One region of the Pseudoduganella rhizocola genome, then DNA from elsewhere that is predicted to be linked to it. Evidence: predicted binding sites of a transcription regulator. Region 1 holds the regulator's gene; the other holds the start of a gene.

Region 1 (7,886 bases):
CCCTGCGCAATGCCCATGCCGCCGCCCATCACCACGCCGTCCATCAGCGCGATATAGGGCTTGGGATAGAAGTGGATCAGGTGATTGAGCGCGTATTCCTCGGTGAAGAAATCTTCCAGCAGGGCGCTGCCGCCGCGCGGCGTGGCATGCCCTGCCTCGTGGAAGAAACGGATATCGCCGCCTGCGCACAGCGCCTTCCCGCTGCTGGAACGGATGACGACGGCCGCCACATTTGTGTCATCGCGCCACTGCTGCAATGCAGCAGTGAGCGCCCTCACCATGTCCAGCGACAGCGAGTTCAGGGCCTTGGGACGGTCCAGCAGGATAAAGCCGGTGCCGTTCGCTACATGGGTCTGGACGAATTCGCTCATTGCGCAATGCCGAAAAATTAAGATCGTCCATTGTAACGTTGCCGCGCCGTCTATGCGATGTGTGCGGCGAAGCCCGTCTGGCCCGGCGCTACCTCCGGATGCAGCTCCATCGACGGAATCAGGTAGTCGCCGAAATTCTGCTTGCGGAAGGCGATGGGCGTAGCGGTCGCCAGCGTGTCCAGGCGCTCGCCGAGGCGCCCGCTGACCTCCGCGAAGCGCGCCTCGTCCATGGCGCGCACCCGGTATTCCACGAAGGGCGGCAGGACATCGAAACCGGGGTAGTACAGCATGCCATGCTGGATCGGAAACAGCAGGTCGTTGATGGGGCCGTTGATGCCGCGCGGGCCGTAATGCTGCTCCCAGCCGCCGGTGGTCACGATCAGCATGGCGCGCTTGCCTGCCAGCTTGCCCTCGCCGTAGCGGTCGCCCCAGCGCCGGTCCGAGTGCTCGCCCACGCCGTAGGCGAAACCGTAGGCATACACGCGGTCGAACCAGCCTTTCATGATGGCCGGCATGGAGAACCACCACAGGGGAAACTGGAACAGCACCGCATCGGCCCACATCAGCTTTGCCTGCTCGGCCGCGATGTCCGGGCTTTGCAGGCCGTTCTCGAAAGCGTATTTCGATTCGGGCGAGATATGGAAGGGCGTGCCCGGCTCGTGGGCCAGGTTATCGCCCGAGTCCACCGTGGCTTTCCACTGCATGGCGTACAGGTCCGAGACCTGCACGCTGTGGCCGGCGGCCTGCAGGCGCTGCACGCTGAAGTCGCGCAGCGAAGCGTTCAGGGAAGTGGGTTCGGGATGGGCATAAACGATCAGGATATTCATGGCTGGCTTTCATTAGTGAGAAGAAGCCAGCTTATGGATTCCTGAGGTATATTGGAAATGAATTCCCAATATTGCAGGTATTAGCATGATTAATCTCCGGCAGATCGACCTCAATCTGCTGCTCACGCTGGACGTGCTGCTGAGCGAGCACAACGTAACGCGCGCGGCCCAGCGCCTGCACCTGTCCCAGCCCTCGGTCAGCGTGCACCTGGCCAAGCTGCGCGATATCTTCAGCGACCCGCTGCTGCTGCCGGGTCCGCGCGGCATGCAGCCCACGGCGCGGGCGGAAGAGCTGCGCGAGCCGCTGCGCCTGGCCCTGCAGGCGCTGGAACAGGCGCTGGGCCCGGCCGGCAGCTTCGATCCCGCCGGCGCAAGCAATACCTGGCGCATCGCGGCGGCCGATTATGGCGAGTCGGCCATCCTGCTGCCCGCCCTGCCCCGGCTGCGGGCGGCGGCGCCCGGCGCGCGGCTGGCCGTCGTGCCTGCCGTGCTCAGCCGTCTAGCGCGCCAGGCGGAACAAGGGGAGATCGATCTTGCATTGCAGACAAGCGCCGATGCGCCGCCCAGCCTGCGCCGCCGTGCCCTGTTCACCGAACGCTATGTGCTGGTGGCGCGCAAGGGGCATCCCAAACTGAAACGCCGCCCCACGCTGGAGCAGTTCTGCGCGCTGGAGCACGCGATTGTGTCGCCGGGCGGCGGCAGTTTTACCGGCGTCACGGACGAAGCGCTGGCGGCGGCGGGCGCCGCGCGCCGCGTGGTGCTGTCGGTGCCGCATTTCCTCTTCCTGCGCTCGGCGCTGGCCTCCACCGACCTGGTGGCCATGCTGCCTTCGCGCCTGCTGCGCGATGCGCCCGAACTGCAGCAGCTGGAGGCGCCGGTAGCCGTGCAGGGCTACGAAATGGCCATGCTGTGGCATGAACGCGTGCACCGCGATCCCGCGCACAAGTGGCTGCGGGACACGATTGCGGCGGCGGTGGCGGAATAGGGGCGCAAAAAAGGGCGCCGGATGCGCCCTTGTTTTGGTGAGGCCGCTCTTTTATGCGGCGCTGGCCGGAGATTCGAAGACCTCGGCGCGATGCTTGATTGCATCGTGGTTGTGGTTCTGGACTTTGTCTTTGTACTTCATGACCTGCCGGTCCAGTTTGTCGATCAGGGTGTCGATCGCGGCATACAGGTCTTGCGCGAGGCTTTCGACGTACACCGTCTTGCCCGACATGCGCAGGTTGATTTCAGCTTTTTGCCTTTTCTCTTTCTCGGTGAGGTTATCTACACTCAGGATGACAGCAATGTCGATCACTTGATCGAAATGGCGTCTCACGCGCTCCAGCTTGTTCTGGACGTATTCGCGAATCGCGGGGGTCACTTCGAGATGATGTCCACTGATGGTGAGATTCATACACACTCCTAAAAGATGATGTAACTCAACAGGCTCTTGACGCTCGGTAAAGCTCAGACGAGCCCATTCACTACAAGGACTTGCGGAGACTGACTGGAGGGATTTTGAGGGCTTCGCGATACTTGGCAACAGTACGTCGCGCAATCACCATGCCCTGTTCTCCCAGCATGTCCGCAATCTTACTGTCGGATAAAGGGTTTTTCGGGTCTTCTGCTCCTGTGAATTGCACAATCAGCGCACGGATCGCAGTCGAGGAAGCTTCACCCCCAGCTTCAGTCGCGACGTGGCTACCAAAGAAATATTTCAACTCAAACATCCCATGTGGGGTGAGCATGTATTTCTGAGTTGTTACGCGAGAAATAGTACTCTCGTGTAAACCCAGTGTATCAGCAATTTCGCGCAACACAAGGGGTCTCATGGCAACCGCGCCATGCGAGAAAAAATTCTTCTGCCGCTCAACGATCGCTTGTGCAACGCGCAAAATTGTGTCGAAACGTTGGCGCATATTTTTGATCAGCCACTTTGCTTCCTGCAGCTGCGCGTTCATCTGCGATTCGCCCTTGCCCTGCTTGAGCAGGCTGGCATACAGCGCGTTCACGCGCAGGCGCGGCATCACGTCGTTGTTCAGCGTAACGACCCAGCCGTTGCGGCCTTTTTTCACCACCACGTCGGGCACCACATAGTCGCTCGCATCGGCAGAGAAGGCAGCGCCCGGATGCGGGTTGCAGCGGCGGATCACGGCCTGCGCCTCGCGCAGGTCTTCGTCGTCGCAGTCCAGCGCTTTTTTCAGCTTGTTGAAGTCGCGCTGGGCGAACCAGGCCAGGTGCTTCTCCACGATGCACAGGGCCATGCGGCGAGTGACCAGAGGGACGCCGGGCATGCGCTTGATCTGCAGCGCCAGGCACTCCGATGCATTGCGTGCGCCCACGCCGACGGGGTCGAAGCTTTGCAGCAGCGTGAGCGAGGTTTGCAGCTCCTCGATTTCGATATCGAGTTCTTCCGGCAGGCGCGCGTGGATCTCTTCCAGGCTCTCTTCCAGGTAGCCGTTTTCGTCGAGCGCGTCGATGATCAATTCCATCAGCGCGCGGTCGCGCGGTTCCAGCACCGTCACCCGCATCTGTTCCATCAGGTGCTCGCGCAGGCTGTGGTGGCCGGCTTCCAGCTGGGGACGCGCATCTTCGTCGTCCGGCGCTTTCGACCGGCCCGCGTCGGACCAGTCGCCGTCGCTTTCCGCGATGCCCTCGCCTTCATACTGTTCCGGCTCGGAAGGCGCGGCATCGGCCGGCGGCGTGTTCTCGTTGGCCGGGCCTTCGGCAGCAGTGGCCGTGGGCGCCGCCTGGCCGATGGCGCCATCCGCCAGCAGGCGCACGGAGCGGTCCAGCGGATCGTCCAGCCGTTCCAGCAGCGGGTTCTCAGTCAGCAGCTGTTCGAGCTCCTGGTGCAGTTCCAGCGTCGACAGCTGCAGCAGCCGGATGGACTGCTGCAGCTGGGGTGTCAGCGCGAGGTGCTGCGAGGTTCGCAGTTGCAGGGACTGTTTCATGGCTTACATGCGGAAGTGCTCGCCGAGGTAGACGCGGCGCACCGATTCGTCGGCGATGATGTCGTCGGGACGGCCGGAGGCCAGCACGCTGCCCTGGTTGATGATGTAGGCGCGGTCGCAGATGCCCAGCGTTTCGCGCACATTGTGGTCGGTGATCAGCACGCCGATGCCGCGCTCCTTGAGGAAGCGCACGATGCGCTGGATCTCGATCACGGCAATCGGGTCCACGCCGGCAAAGGGCTCGTCCAGCAGCACGAAGCGCGGATTGGTGGCCAGCGCGCGCGCAATCTCCACGCGGCGGCGCTCGCCGCCGGACAGCGACAGCGCCTGGTTCTCGCGCAGCTTCTCGATCTGCAGGTCGGCCAGCAGGGTGTTCAGGCGCTCGTCGATCTCCGCCTTCGTCAGCGGCTTGCCGTTGACCTTCTGGATCTCCAGCACGGCGCGGATATTCTCCTCCACCGTCAGCTTGCGGAACACCGACGCCTCCTGTGGCAGGTAGGACAGGCCCATGGTGGCGCGCTTGTGGATAGGCAGGCTGGAGATATCGGTGCCGCTGATATCGATGGTGCCCGCATCGGACGGCACCAGGCCCACGATCATGTAGAAGGAAGTGGTCTTGCCGGCGCCGTTGGGGCCCAGCAGGCCGACCACTTCGCCGCATTCCACCTGCAGCGACACGTCATGCACCACCTGGCGCTTGCCGTAGCTCTTCTGCAGTCCGCGAACGATGAGGGTGCTGCCGCAGCTTTGTGCTTCCATGCTTATTTCCCCGCCGCTGGCTCGGTGCGTTTCGGCTGCAGCACCATGGTGCCGCGGCCGCCGCCGGTTTTGCTGTCGCCCGTACTCGTATTGCGCACGCTGAAGAACTCGCGGCGGCTGTCGTAGGAGATGAACTCGCCCTGCACTTCGTCGCTCGGCTTGCTGCCTTCCAGGCGGCGCACCTTGGCGCGCGAATACATCTTCACGAGTTCGGACTTCTCGTCGTATTCGATGCGGTCGGCCTCGCCCTCGATCCACTGGTCGCCGGGACCGTCGCGCTTCTGGCGGAAGCTCACGCGCTTGCCGCCGCCGGCGGTCAGCGTGGCCAGCTGGTAGCCGTCCGGCGTGTAGGTGACGACTGCCTTCTCGGCCTTCATCAGAAGCGTGCCGCGCGTCAGCGTCACGTCATCGGTAAAGGTGTAGATCTGGCGCACGTCGTCGGCGTCCAGCGTGCCGTACTTGATTTCAGTCGGCTTGTAGGAGTCTGCCTTTTCGGCGCTGGCGAATCCCAGGGCGCCCAGCATCAGGGCTGCAGCAAGAAGTGTTTTTTTCATGGTTTGTTCCATTCGTTTTGCTCAACGCGCCTTCGGCGGCAGCACCATGGTGCCGCGGCCGGACAGCTGCAGCTGGCTCGTGGCATTGTTGGCGCGCATGCCGTTGGCGGTCGCCGTTGCATTCCCCAGGCGGAACTGCACCGGCTTGTTCGTTTCCATCCGGTCTTCGTCCGGGAAGATGGTCAGCTCCGGCGTGCGCAGGCGGAATTCCTGCGAAGTGGCGGAGGCGGCGCGGTCTATCTGCACATCGCCGCTCAGGACCACGCGGCTGTTATCGTCGTCGATGCGCGCGCTCTTCGCGCGGATATCCATCGGCGGAGTCTCACCGGACAGGCTGCGCACCACCGGCTTCTCGATCTCCGAGGAATCATCGACCGGCCGGTGCGTGAGCCTGTCGCCCGAAATGATGTAGCTCGGCTTGCCTTCCTTCGTCATGCGCACCAGGCTGAAACGCTCGATGATCTGGTCCGGCTCATTCAGGCGCTGGTCCGCCTGCAGCTCTTCGCCGCTGCGGTTCATCACCTCCAGCAGCCAGAAGCTGCCGAGCGCGAACAGCAGCGCCAGCGCCATGGCAATAGAGACGCGGAAGCGGTGGGCTGTCCTCTGGTTACGCATCGCTCTTCCTCAGGCCATGAACTGGTTCAGGATCTTGTCATAGCTGTTTTGCGCGCGCATCACGAATTCGCAAACTTCGCGCACGGCGCCCTTGCCGCCGGCCGCCTCCGTGATGTGGTGCACGCGGCTGTGCACTTCCGGCCGGCCGTTCGGCACCGACACCGCAAAGCCCACGCGGCTCAGGATGGGCAGGTCCACCACGTCGTCGCCGATGAAGCCCACCTGCTCTTCCGCCAGGTTCAGCTGCGCCAGCAGGGCCTTGAAGGGCGTGAGCTTGTCATGGCCGCCCTGGTGCACGAATTCGATGCCCAGGTCCCTGGCGCGGGCCGTGACCTGCGGCGAGCGGCGCGCGCTGATGATGGCCGTCAGCACGCCCGATTCCTGCAGCAGCTTGATGCCCAGGCCATCCTGCACATTGAAGGTCTTCAGCGCCTCGCCTTCGGCGCCGTAATGCAGGCTGCCGTCGGTCAGCACGCCGTCCACGTCGAAGATCATCAGCTTGACCTTGGCGGCGCGCGCCACGTTGTCCAGGTTGAAGGCGGCGCTCATCAGATCACCTTGGCGCGGGTCAGGTCATGGATGTGCAGGGCGCCCACCAGCTTGCCCTCGCCGTCCACCACCAGCATCTGGTTGATGCGGTGCTGTTCCATCACGGCCACCGCGTCCACGGCCAGCTTGTCCGGGCCGATGCTGCGCGGGTTGGCGTGCATCACGTCGCGCATCACCACCTTGCTGAAATCCTGCACCTTGTCAATCAGGCGGCGCAGGTCGCCGTCGGTGAAGACGCCCAGCGGACGGCGTTCCGCGTCCACCACGGCGGTCATGCCCATGCCCTTCTGCGTAATCTCCAGCAGCGCGTCCGGCAGCGTGGTGTCCGGCGTAACGGCCGGCACGGCGTCGCCGCTGCGCATCACGTCGCGCACATGGGTCAGCAGGCGGCGGCCCAGGGCGCCGCCCGGATGCGACCGTGCAAAATCTTCTTCCTTGAAGCCGCGCAGGTCCAGCAGCGCGACGGCGATCGCGTCGCCCAGCGCCAGCGTAACCGTGGTGCTGGCGGTCGGCGCCAGGTTCATCGGGCAGGCTTCCTTGGCCACGGACACGTTCAGGTGCACGTCCGCCAGGCGCGCCAGGCTCGAATTGTCGTTGCCGGTCATGGAAATCACCAGGCCGCCCATGCGCTTGACCACCGGGAGGATGGCCATCAGCTCCGAACTCTCGCCGGAATAGGAAATCGCAATGAAGGCGTCTTCCGGCGTGACCATGCCCAGGTCGCCGTGCGCCGCTTCGGCCGGATGCACGAACAGGGCCGGCGTGCCGGTCGAAGCCAGCGTGGCGGCGATCTTGCGGCCGATATGGCCGGACTTGCCAATGCCGGACACCACGACGCGGCCCTTGCAATTGAGCAACAGCGTGACGGCCTTGCCGACGCTCTCGTCCGTGGCAAGGCGCGCGTGCAGCTCGGTCAGCGCGTCGGCCTCGATCTGCAGGGCCTCGCGCGCCAGTTGCAGGGCGCGTGTTGCGGTTGTGGCATCAAAATCTTTCAGCATTGTTTTTTCATGGGTTACACTCATGCCGAAAGTATAGCCGAATTGGTAAAGCAAAAAACTTGCCAGATGTTATAAACGACCTGAAACCAACTCGACTAGAGCCAGGGATAGACCCAGATCAATGTTTTCGCCACTTGAACTGACACTCCTTTTACTGGGTAGTGCCGTGCTGGGCGTTGTCGCCTTCCGCATGCTGCACCTGCCTCCGATGCTGGGCTACCTGGCGGTCGGCATCCTGATCGGCCCCCACGCCCTGGGCCTGGCCGAAGAAAGCCAC
Region 2 (7,886 bases), on a different contig from region 1:
TCCTCCTTGTCGTAGGCCACGGTCAGCACTCCGCCCAGCGCACGTTCGTTGATCATGCTAAAGGTGACGAACAGGTCGAAGCCGTGCTCGTGGAAGATGGGCTCGGCCAGCGCGTGCAGGCGCAGCAGGTCGGCGCCGCGCATCGGCAAGATCGGCGACACCCACAGCATGCCGCAGTTGTCGCGGGCCGGATTGGCATGCTCGGGAAAGTCCGGCGGCAGCCCCGCGCGCCGCCGCCAGTAGGCGCCGGCCAGGAAGCGCCCGTTCGGAATGCCGCGGTTCATGTCGAGCAGCGAACGCCCCAGCTGCACATTCGCTTTCAGGCGCCGCCCCGCCGCGCTGCCGCCCAGCAGGCCCGCAATGCGGTCGGCGATATCGAGCTTGCGTTCGTCGATGAAACGGACTTTGGCGGCGGTGGGCGCCAGCGCCTTGCGCAAGGCCGAGCGCGCGGCGGCAATCTGGGCGGCATTGCCGTACAGGGCGCCGGAGACGGTCCAGGCCCCAATGCCGGCTGCGGCACGCATCTCGCGCCGCAGCGCATCGGGCAGCGGCAGCGCGCCGCCCGCCCGCTCGCGCGGGTAGACGGTGCCGCCGGACAGCACGCGCAGGTCGTTGCCGATATGCAGGATGCTGCGCAGGGTGCCATCCAGCCGCAGCGGGCGCAGCGCATCGATGACGGGCGCGATGGCCGCGTGCTCGGCCACGCTGCACAGGAAATGGCTGAGCGCGGCCGTTTTCGGCATCAGCCACAGGCCCGCCGCGGTGACGATGCCCATATTCGACTGCGTGAAGATGCCGTCGATATAAGGCCCTATCCCGTAGGGAAACACGCGCTGGTTGGCCGCACCCGGAAAGTGGCCGAAGCCCGTCTGCAGCAGTTCCCCGTTCGCCAGCACCACTTCCATCCCCGCCACATTCTGGAAGCGGTTGCCATACGGCGAGTGGCCGAAGCCGCGTTCCAGGATATTGCCCATCAGGCTGGTATCCGGCCCGGCGCCGGTGCTGTCCATCCATAGCGGCAGTTGCTGGTCGCGTAAAAAATCCGACAGCTGCCTCTGCGTCACGCCGGGTTCGATGACCACATAGGCCAGTTCGCCATCGGCCTCGCGGATGCGGTTCATGCCGCCCAGGTCCATGATCACCTGGCCGTCGGTGGGCGCGCAGGCGTCGCCATAGCCCCAGTTGCGGCCGGTGCTCAGCGGGTACAAGGGCAGGCTGTGCTCGGCAGCAATGCGCACCGCCTGCTGCACCTCGGCCGTGCTGTGCGGCCGGATCACGGCCAGCGGCCGCGTGCTGCACGAGGAGGTGCTGGCCGCGTAGGCATGCAGGGTGGCAGGGTCATTCAGCACGCGCTGTTCCCCGAGCAGCGCCCGCCAGGCCTGCAGGGCATCGAGCGCCGCCATCAGTCCCGCCCCTGCACCAGGCGCGTCGTAATACCGGGCTCATCCCTCAGCGGAAAGAAATAGGGATAAAAGGAGCGTTCGCTGCCCTGCTGGTCCGGGTGGCCGCCGAACTTGCGGATCTGCTCGCCCATATAGCTGAGGTCGAGGCGCAGCAGCACGGCCGGGGCATTGACCCGCGAGCAGTTGCGCTGGCCGCCGAAGTCCACGAAGCCCAGCATGCGCTTGTAGAAGGCCACGTGGCGCGGGTTCACCTCGATCACATAGTCCGTATACCCATGGATATTGTGCGCGTAGATATAGGAAATATGGATCAGTGCGGCGAACACCCGCTTGGTCACGTCCTTGTCGATGGCCAGCCGGGACGGTTCACACAGGCGGCGGCCCTGGGCGCGCAGCTCGTCCAGCTTGTCGCGGTAGTTTTCATCCGCCGGCAGGCCCAGTTCCGGATCGTCCAGGCACAGGGACATGGTGCCGACGGTATGGCCGCCGGTTTCCGCATACAGTGTGATGCGGTTCATGACGTGGCTCGAATCGGCTTCGACATCGTAGCCACGCCAACCGTACATCTTCCTCAGTAGCAGGCTGGCGGCCTCGCGCCGGCCTTCGGTGCTGGCCATCCGGATATGGAAGACCTGCGTATCGATCGGGTGGGTGCTGGTTGCGCCTTCTGGGGCTTCGCGAATGACCAGGTCCCGCAGACTGCCGGCTGCTTCAAAGGAAATGATGGTGTCGTCGAATGGCTGCACGTTGGCTCCTTGCTTTGAGTGAGGGGTACAGGTTCGACCGCTATGGCTGAGTGGAAGTTCCGCAAATGTCGGCGTTTTTGTCATTTCTCAGCACGCCAGCGCCGTCTTCTTTCCAAGCTATTGATTCCATTGATCTTATTTTTCTGGCACGGATGCTGCTGAGAGAAGGCATCGGCGCCAGTCGGTGACCGAAACCCCATTAAGGAGTGAGCCATGAACCTGATTAAAAAGAGCCTGCTGGTCACGGCGGCTGCAGCGGCCCTGGGGCTGGCAGCCATCGGCAGCGCCCAGGCCTCGACCTTCGCCTCCGCGATTCTGGACATCAACAACTTCCGCCTGCTGCATTCGAACGGCACCGCCTTCAGCAATGCCGATTTCTCGACGCTGACCGGCACCAACGATGCGCATGCCACGGCCTCGCTGAACGGTGTGTTCGCCAACGGCGCCGCCTCGCTCGGCATCCTGAGCGGCAGCACCCCGGATGTGGCGCACCAGTGCGTAGGCGCGCCCTGCCCTCCGCTGGCCGAAAACAACTTCACGCCGTTCGCCAGCCCGCCACCTGTGCCGGGCAACCTGGGTTACGCGGACCAGAATCTGACGGGCTCGTCCATTTCGATCAACGGCGGCCCGGCAGGCGCCCATGCCACCACGCGCGCCGATGCCTCGACGGCGATGAACTCGGTGGCCTCGGGTAACTCCGACGTCGGCACCTCGACCACCTTCCAGTTCGCGCTGGGCGTGTCCGACACCATGACGATCGCCTTCGATGCGACCCCGTTCGCCCAGGCCTTCGTGTCGGCCGACGCCGGCGCCACCTCGAATGCGAATGCCCGCATGTCCTGGAGCATCAATATCCTGGACCTGAGTACCGGCCTGTCGGTCTTCAGCTTTGCACCGAATGAACTGAACGGCCAGAGCATCGTCAGCCGCACCGACGGCCTGCCGGGCACCTCGACCTACAACGCCGCGCTGACCACCTTCGCCTTCTCGGAGATCACCCCGCTGCTGGCCGCCGGCACCACCTACCAGATCACGATCCAGCACAACACGCTGGCCAATGCCCTGCAACAGGAGGTGCCGGAACCGGGCACCCTGGCCATCGTTGCCGCCGGCCTGCTGAGCATGTCCCTGCTGAGCCGCCGCCGTAAGAGCTGAAGGTTTCCGCTGTCGTCACTTGCGGCGTGCCGTCCCCTGCGTGGCGGTACGCCGTTTTTTTGATGTGGCACAAACGCCGGGCGGGTAGCGATGGAACCAAACGGACCGATCCATATAATCGCCTAAGGGTCGCCGTTCCTTACCAGGGAGGCTGGATATGGAAGACATCGTCAAGCAGGTACTCTCCAGCCTGCAGGGAATCTGGCAATACCGCTGGTATGCGGTGGTGGTGATGTGGCTGGTCGCAACGCTGGGCTGGACCAAGGTGATGCTGCTGCCGGACGACTACCAGACCACGGCCCGCGTCTTCGTCGACACGCAGAGCATTCTGAAGCCGCTGCTGGCGGGCATGACCACCGTGCCGAACCTGGAACAGCAGGTGGCCATCATGAGCCGCACCCTGCTCAGCCGCCCCAATATCGAACGCGTGATGCGCATGGTGGACATGGATGTGGCCGCCACGACGCCGCGCGAACACGAGCAGGCGCTGGAAACGCTGATGTCGAAAATCCGCATCGGCGGCACCGCCAACTACGACATCTACACCATCAGCTATAACCACAGCGACCCGGCCATGGTGCGCGATGTGGTGCAGTCGCTGCTGACCATCTTCGTGGAAGGCAGTTTCAAGGGCAAGCGGGGCGATTCAGAAAAGGCCGTGCAGTTCATCGACGAACAGATCAAGATCTACGAGGACAAGCTGCTGGCGGCCGAGAACTCGGTGAAGGAGTTCAAGCTGAAGAACAGTTTCCTGCTGCCGCGCCAGGGCATCGATTATGGCGCACAGGTGCTGATGTCGAATGATGCGCTGAACAATGCCCGCCTCGAACTGCGTGAACTGGAGCAGGCGCGCGCCGCCATCCAGTCCCAGATCAGCGGCGACGAGCCGATTCTGGGCGCCGAACTGGCGCCGGCCCTGCCGGATAATCCGGAACTGGACGGACGCATTTCGGTACTGAACAAGAACCTGGACGCGCTGCTGCTGCAATATACCGAGCAGCATCCCGATATCGTGTCCACCCGGCGCCTGATCGCCATCCTGGAAGAACGGAAAAAACAGGAGGCCAGCCAGCGCACGGCGAGCAGCGACCCCGGCAAGAACTACAGCCCGATGCTGCAGCAGCTGAAAGTGGCGCTGGCCGAGGCTGAGGCGCGGGTGGCATCGGCCCGGGCGCGGGTCAGCGAACTGGGCATGCGGCACCAGCACCTGCTGGCCCAGAGCCAGGCCGTGCCGGAGGTGGAATCGCAGCTGTCGCAGCTGAACCGCGACTACGAGATCAACAAGGAAAACTACGAAAAGCTGATCAGCAAGCGCGAGGCGGCCAAGCTGTCCGGCGACCTGAGCTCGACCACGGAAATGATGAGCTTCAAGATCATCGATCCGCCCACGGTGCCGCTGCGGCCGGTCGGCCCCAACCGTCCCCTGCTGTTCAGCCTGGTGCTTGCAGTGGCGCTGGCGGCCGGCGCCGCCACGGCGCTGCTGATCAGCCAGGTGCGCCCGACCTACCGCAATCCGGCCGAGCTGCGCGACGCCACCGGCCTGCGCGTGCTGGGCGGGGTGTCGATGAACTGGACCGCGCCGCAGAAGGTGCGGCGCCTGCGGGGCCGCATCGGCTTCAGTGCCGGGGTGGCGGGGCTGCTGATGTCCTACGGCGGCGTGATGGCTTTTACCATGATGCGGTGAAATGATGATGCCCTTTGACGACCTTCCCCCGCACAGTGAACCGGTGCTGCTCGGGCCCGATCCGCAGTTTGGCGAAATCAACCTGGCCCAGTTGCAGCAGCTGGGCATGGTCACGCACATGGGCGGACGCACCGGCGTGGCCGAGGACTTCCGCCTCATCAAGCGGCCCCTGCTGCGTGCCGCGCGCGGCCAGGACGGTCCTGCCATCCGGCACGGCAATCTGATCGTCGTCACCAGCTCCCTGCCCGGTGAAGGCAAGACCTACTGCGCGATCAACCTCGCGATGAGCATGGCGATGGAACGCGACACCACGGTGCTGCTGGTGGATGCGGACGTGGCCCGGCCCTCGGTGCTGAACGTGCTGGGCCTGCCCGCGCGCGCCGGGCTGATGGATGTGCTGCTGGATGACGACCTCGACCTGTCGGACGTGATCCTGAAAACCAATATCCCGGCGCTGTGCCTGCTGCCCGCCGGGCGCAGCAACCGCCATGCCACGGAGCTGCTGGCCAGCCGCAGCATGAGCCGCCTGCTGGACGATATTGCCGACCGTTATCCCGACCGCATCGTCATCTTCGATTCCCCGCCGCTGCTGATCACCACCGAGGCCAGCGTGCTGGCCGCCCAGATGGGCCAGGTGGTGCTGGTGGTGGAAGCGGGCCGCACCACGCACGGTTCGGTGCGCGAGGCGCTGCGCCAGCTGGAGCCCTGCCGGCACGTCAACCTCATCTGCAACAAATCGGCGACCGGCACGGCGGGCGCCGGCTACTACAGCTACTTCGAATAAGGCCCGCCATGCTGCCCCTTGCCACCTTTTCGCTGGCCGTGCTCGCCTGCCTGCTGACCGGCTACACCCTGCACAAGACCCGGCTGGTGCACCTGCTGCTGCACGAGCTGCGCGACCAGGGCCGGCAGGACAATGCCGCCCTGTTCCGCCAGATGGAGGCCCTGCATGCGCTGTACACCGAACTCCGGCTGCGGCGCAGCCTGCCCGCGACCCGCGGCTGGGCCGCCTCGCCCGACTTCCTGCTGGAACTGGCGCGGCACGCGCTGTCGGAACGCCCTCGCACCGTGGTCGAATGCAGCAGCGGCACCTCCACCCTGGTGCTGGCGCGCTGCATGCAGCTGAACGGCAGCGGCAAGGTATACAGCCTGGAGCACGATCCCCACTACGCCCGGGCCACGCGCGCCGAGCTGGCCCGGCATGGCCTGGCCGACTGGGCCGAAGTGCTGGACAGCTCGCTCACCGCCCAGGAGTTCCGCAGCGCGACCTGGCCCTGGTATGAGACCGCCGGTCTGCCCGGCGAGCGCATCGACATGCTCGCCATCGACGGCCCGCCGCAGGCGACGCGCCGCCTGGCACGCTACCCGGCCGGTCCGGCCCTGTTCGCCAGGCTGGCACCGGACGCGGCGGTCTTCCTCGACGATGCGAAACGGCCGGACGAGCAGGAGATCCTGCGCCGCTGGGCCAATGAGTACCCGGAAATGCAGCAGCAGATGCTGAACTGCGAAAAAGGCGCGGCCCTGCTGCGCTACCGGCCCTCCACGGCACGGCAGCCCGGGCGCTTCGCCACTTCCCCGTAGCAGGCGGCGATGTCCGCCGCGACCTTCTGCCAGCTATAGCGTTCCACCAGCTTGCGCACCGCGGCGCGCGGCGGCGGACTGGCTGCGAAAGCGCGCAGCGCTTCGCGCTGCGCAGCGGCATCGTCCCACGCCACCCTGCGCAACGCCATGCCGCCATCGTCCAGCTGCAGCGCGCTCTCCGCCGTCATCACGGCCGGCGTGCCGGCCGCCAGCGCTTCCAGCACCGACAAGGGGAAGACCTCGCCCTGGCTCGGCAATGCAGCCACGCTGGCGGCGGCGTAGGCGCTGGCCAGCAAGGGCGACTCGTGCGGCAGCTCGCCCAGCCAGCGCACCCAGGGCAACTGGCGCAGCGCGCGCAGGTAGGCGCTGTCGCCAACGCCGCAGCGCCCGATCAGCACCAGCGGCAGTTCCAGCCCGCGCATCGCCTGCGCCAGGCCCAGCTGGTTCTTGTAGGGCGTGAGGGCCGCCACCATCAGCACGAAGGGGCCGGCGATCCCCGTCTCCTTACGGAACAGTTCCGGCCCGGCCTCGAAAAAGCGTGCTGCAACCCCATTCGGCAGCACGCGGATGCGCGAGGCCTCGACCCGGAAGGCCGACACGATGGCATTGCGCTCCGCATCGCCCAGGGCCAGCAGCAGGTCGGCCAGCTGCACCGCGCGCTTGGCCTGGGCGAAGCTGGTTTGCACCTGCCAGCCGGTCAGGCGGCCGGTAATGCGGCCCGCGAAGTCGGCGCACAATCCGCTGGCGCGGTTCCAGCCCGGCGAGACCAGCGGCGACAGCACCACCGGCACCCCCATCTCCCTTGCCGATTCCACGATGCGGTAGTTGCCGTTGATGGCCGAGAACACGTGGATCAGGTTGTACTGGTCCAGGCGCTCGGTATTGGGATCGACCAGCCCGGCTTCCAGTCCGGCACCGGCGAGCGCATTCAGCGCCGCGATCGTTTCCCGCACCTGCACCTGCAGGCCGCCATCACGCTGGAATAACATCGGGTAGGACAAAATACCGATACGCATCACAGGTTCTCCTTTGCCTCACGCGGGCGCAAGCGCGACAGCAGGCGCATCAGCTCGTCCGCCAGCGGATGCCGCAGCAGCAGGATGCCGGCAATCCAGGCGGCGAGCGCCGCCAGCCCGCCGCCCATCAGCTGCCAGGCTGCGCCCTGCAGCGTCAATACCGCGGCAAGTCCGGGCACAGCGCAAAATGCCGCCAGCAGCGCGCTCTGCACGACACTCTGCAACAGGGCACCGGCGCTCACGCCGTGCAGGCGGTGCAGGCAACGCCAGATCAGCCAGCTGCGCGCCAGAAAACCGAAGA

What was found. The regulator sigma-54, encoded in region 1, starts transcription at its own class of promoters, with help from an activator protein. The targets are predictions, from matches to a motif close to TGGCANGNAANCTGCTTT.
Region 2: a site for sigma-54 is predicted at 2,294-2,311, ahead of ACJRPG_RS08675 (EDSAP-1 family PEP-CTERM protein). Genes of this name have one in related genera too.

Annotation. Positions count from the first base shown of each region.
Region 1 covers NZ_JBJQIK030000011.1:95,118-103,003, reverse strand. Annotated here, with positions in the region: gene ACJRPG_RS21115 (enoyl-CoA hydratase/isomerase family protein) at 1-371, opposite strand, end outside; gene ACJRPG_RS21110 (NAD(P)H-dependent oxidoreductase) at 422-1,198, opposite strand; gene ACJRPG_RS21105 (LysR family transcriptional regulator) at 1,284-2,183, shown strand; gene hpf (ribosome hibernation-promoting factor, HPF/YfiA family) at 2,235-2,594, opposite strand; gene ACJRPG_RS21095 (RNA polymerase factor sigma-54) at 2,665-4,134, opposite strand; gene lptB (LPS export ABC transporter ATP-binding protein) at 4,138-4,893, opposite strand; gene lptA (lipopolysaccharide transport periplasmic protein LptA) at 4,896-5,447, opposite strand; gene lptC (LPS export ABC transporter periplasmic protein LptC) at 5,469-6,062, opposite strand; gene ACJRPG_RS21075 (KdsC family phosphatase) at 6,072-6,611, opposite strand; gene ACJRPG_RS21070 (KpsF/GutQ family sugar-phosphate isomerase) at 6,611-7,633, opposite strand; gene ACJRPG_RS21065 (monovalent cation:proton antiporter family protein) at 7,731-7,886, shown strand, end outside.
Region 2 covers NZ_JBJQIK030000003.1:310,545-318,430, reverse strand. Annotated here, with positions in the region: gene ACJRPG_RS08685 (FAD-binding oxidoreductase) at 1-1,403, opposite strand, end outside; gene ACJRPG_RS08680 (N-acyl amino acid synthase FeeM domain-containing protein) at 1,403-2,149, opposite strand; gene ACJRPG_RS08675 (EDSAP-1 family PEP-CTERM protein) at 2,363-3,304, shown strand; gene ACJRPG_RS08670 (XrtA system polysaccharide chain length determinant) at 3,462-4,988, shown strand; gene ACJRPG_RS08665 (XrtA-associated tyrosine autokinase) at 4,990-5,772, shown strand; gene ACJRPG_RS08660 (class I SAM-dependent methyltransferase) at 5,781-6,569, shown strand; gene ACJRPG_RS08655 (glycosyltransferase family 4 protein) at 6,518-7,585, opposite strand; gene ACJRPG_RS08650 (oligosaccharide flippase family protein) at 7,585-7,886, opposite strand, start outside.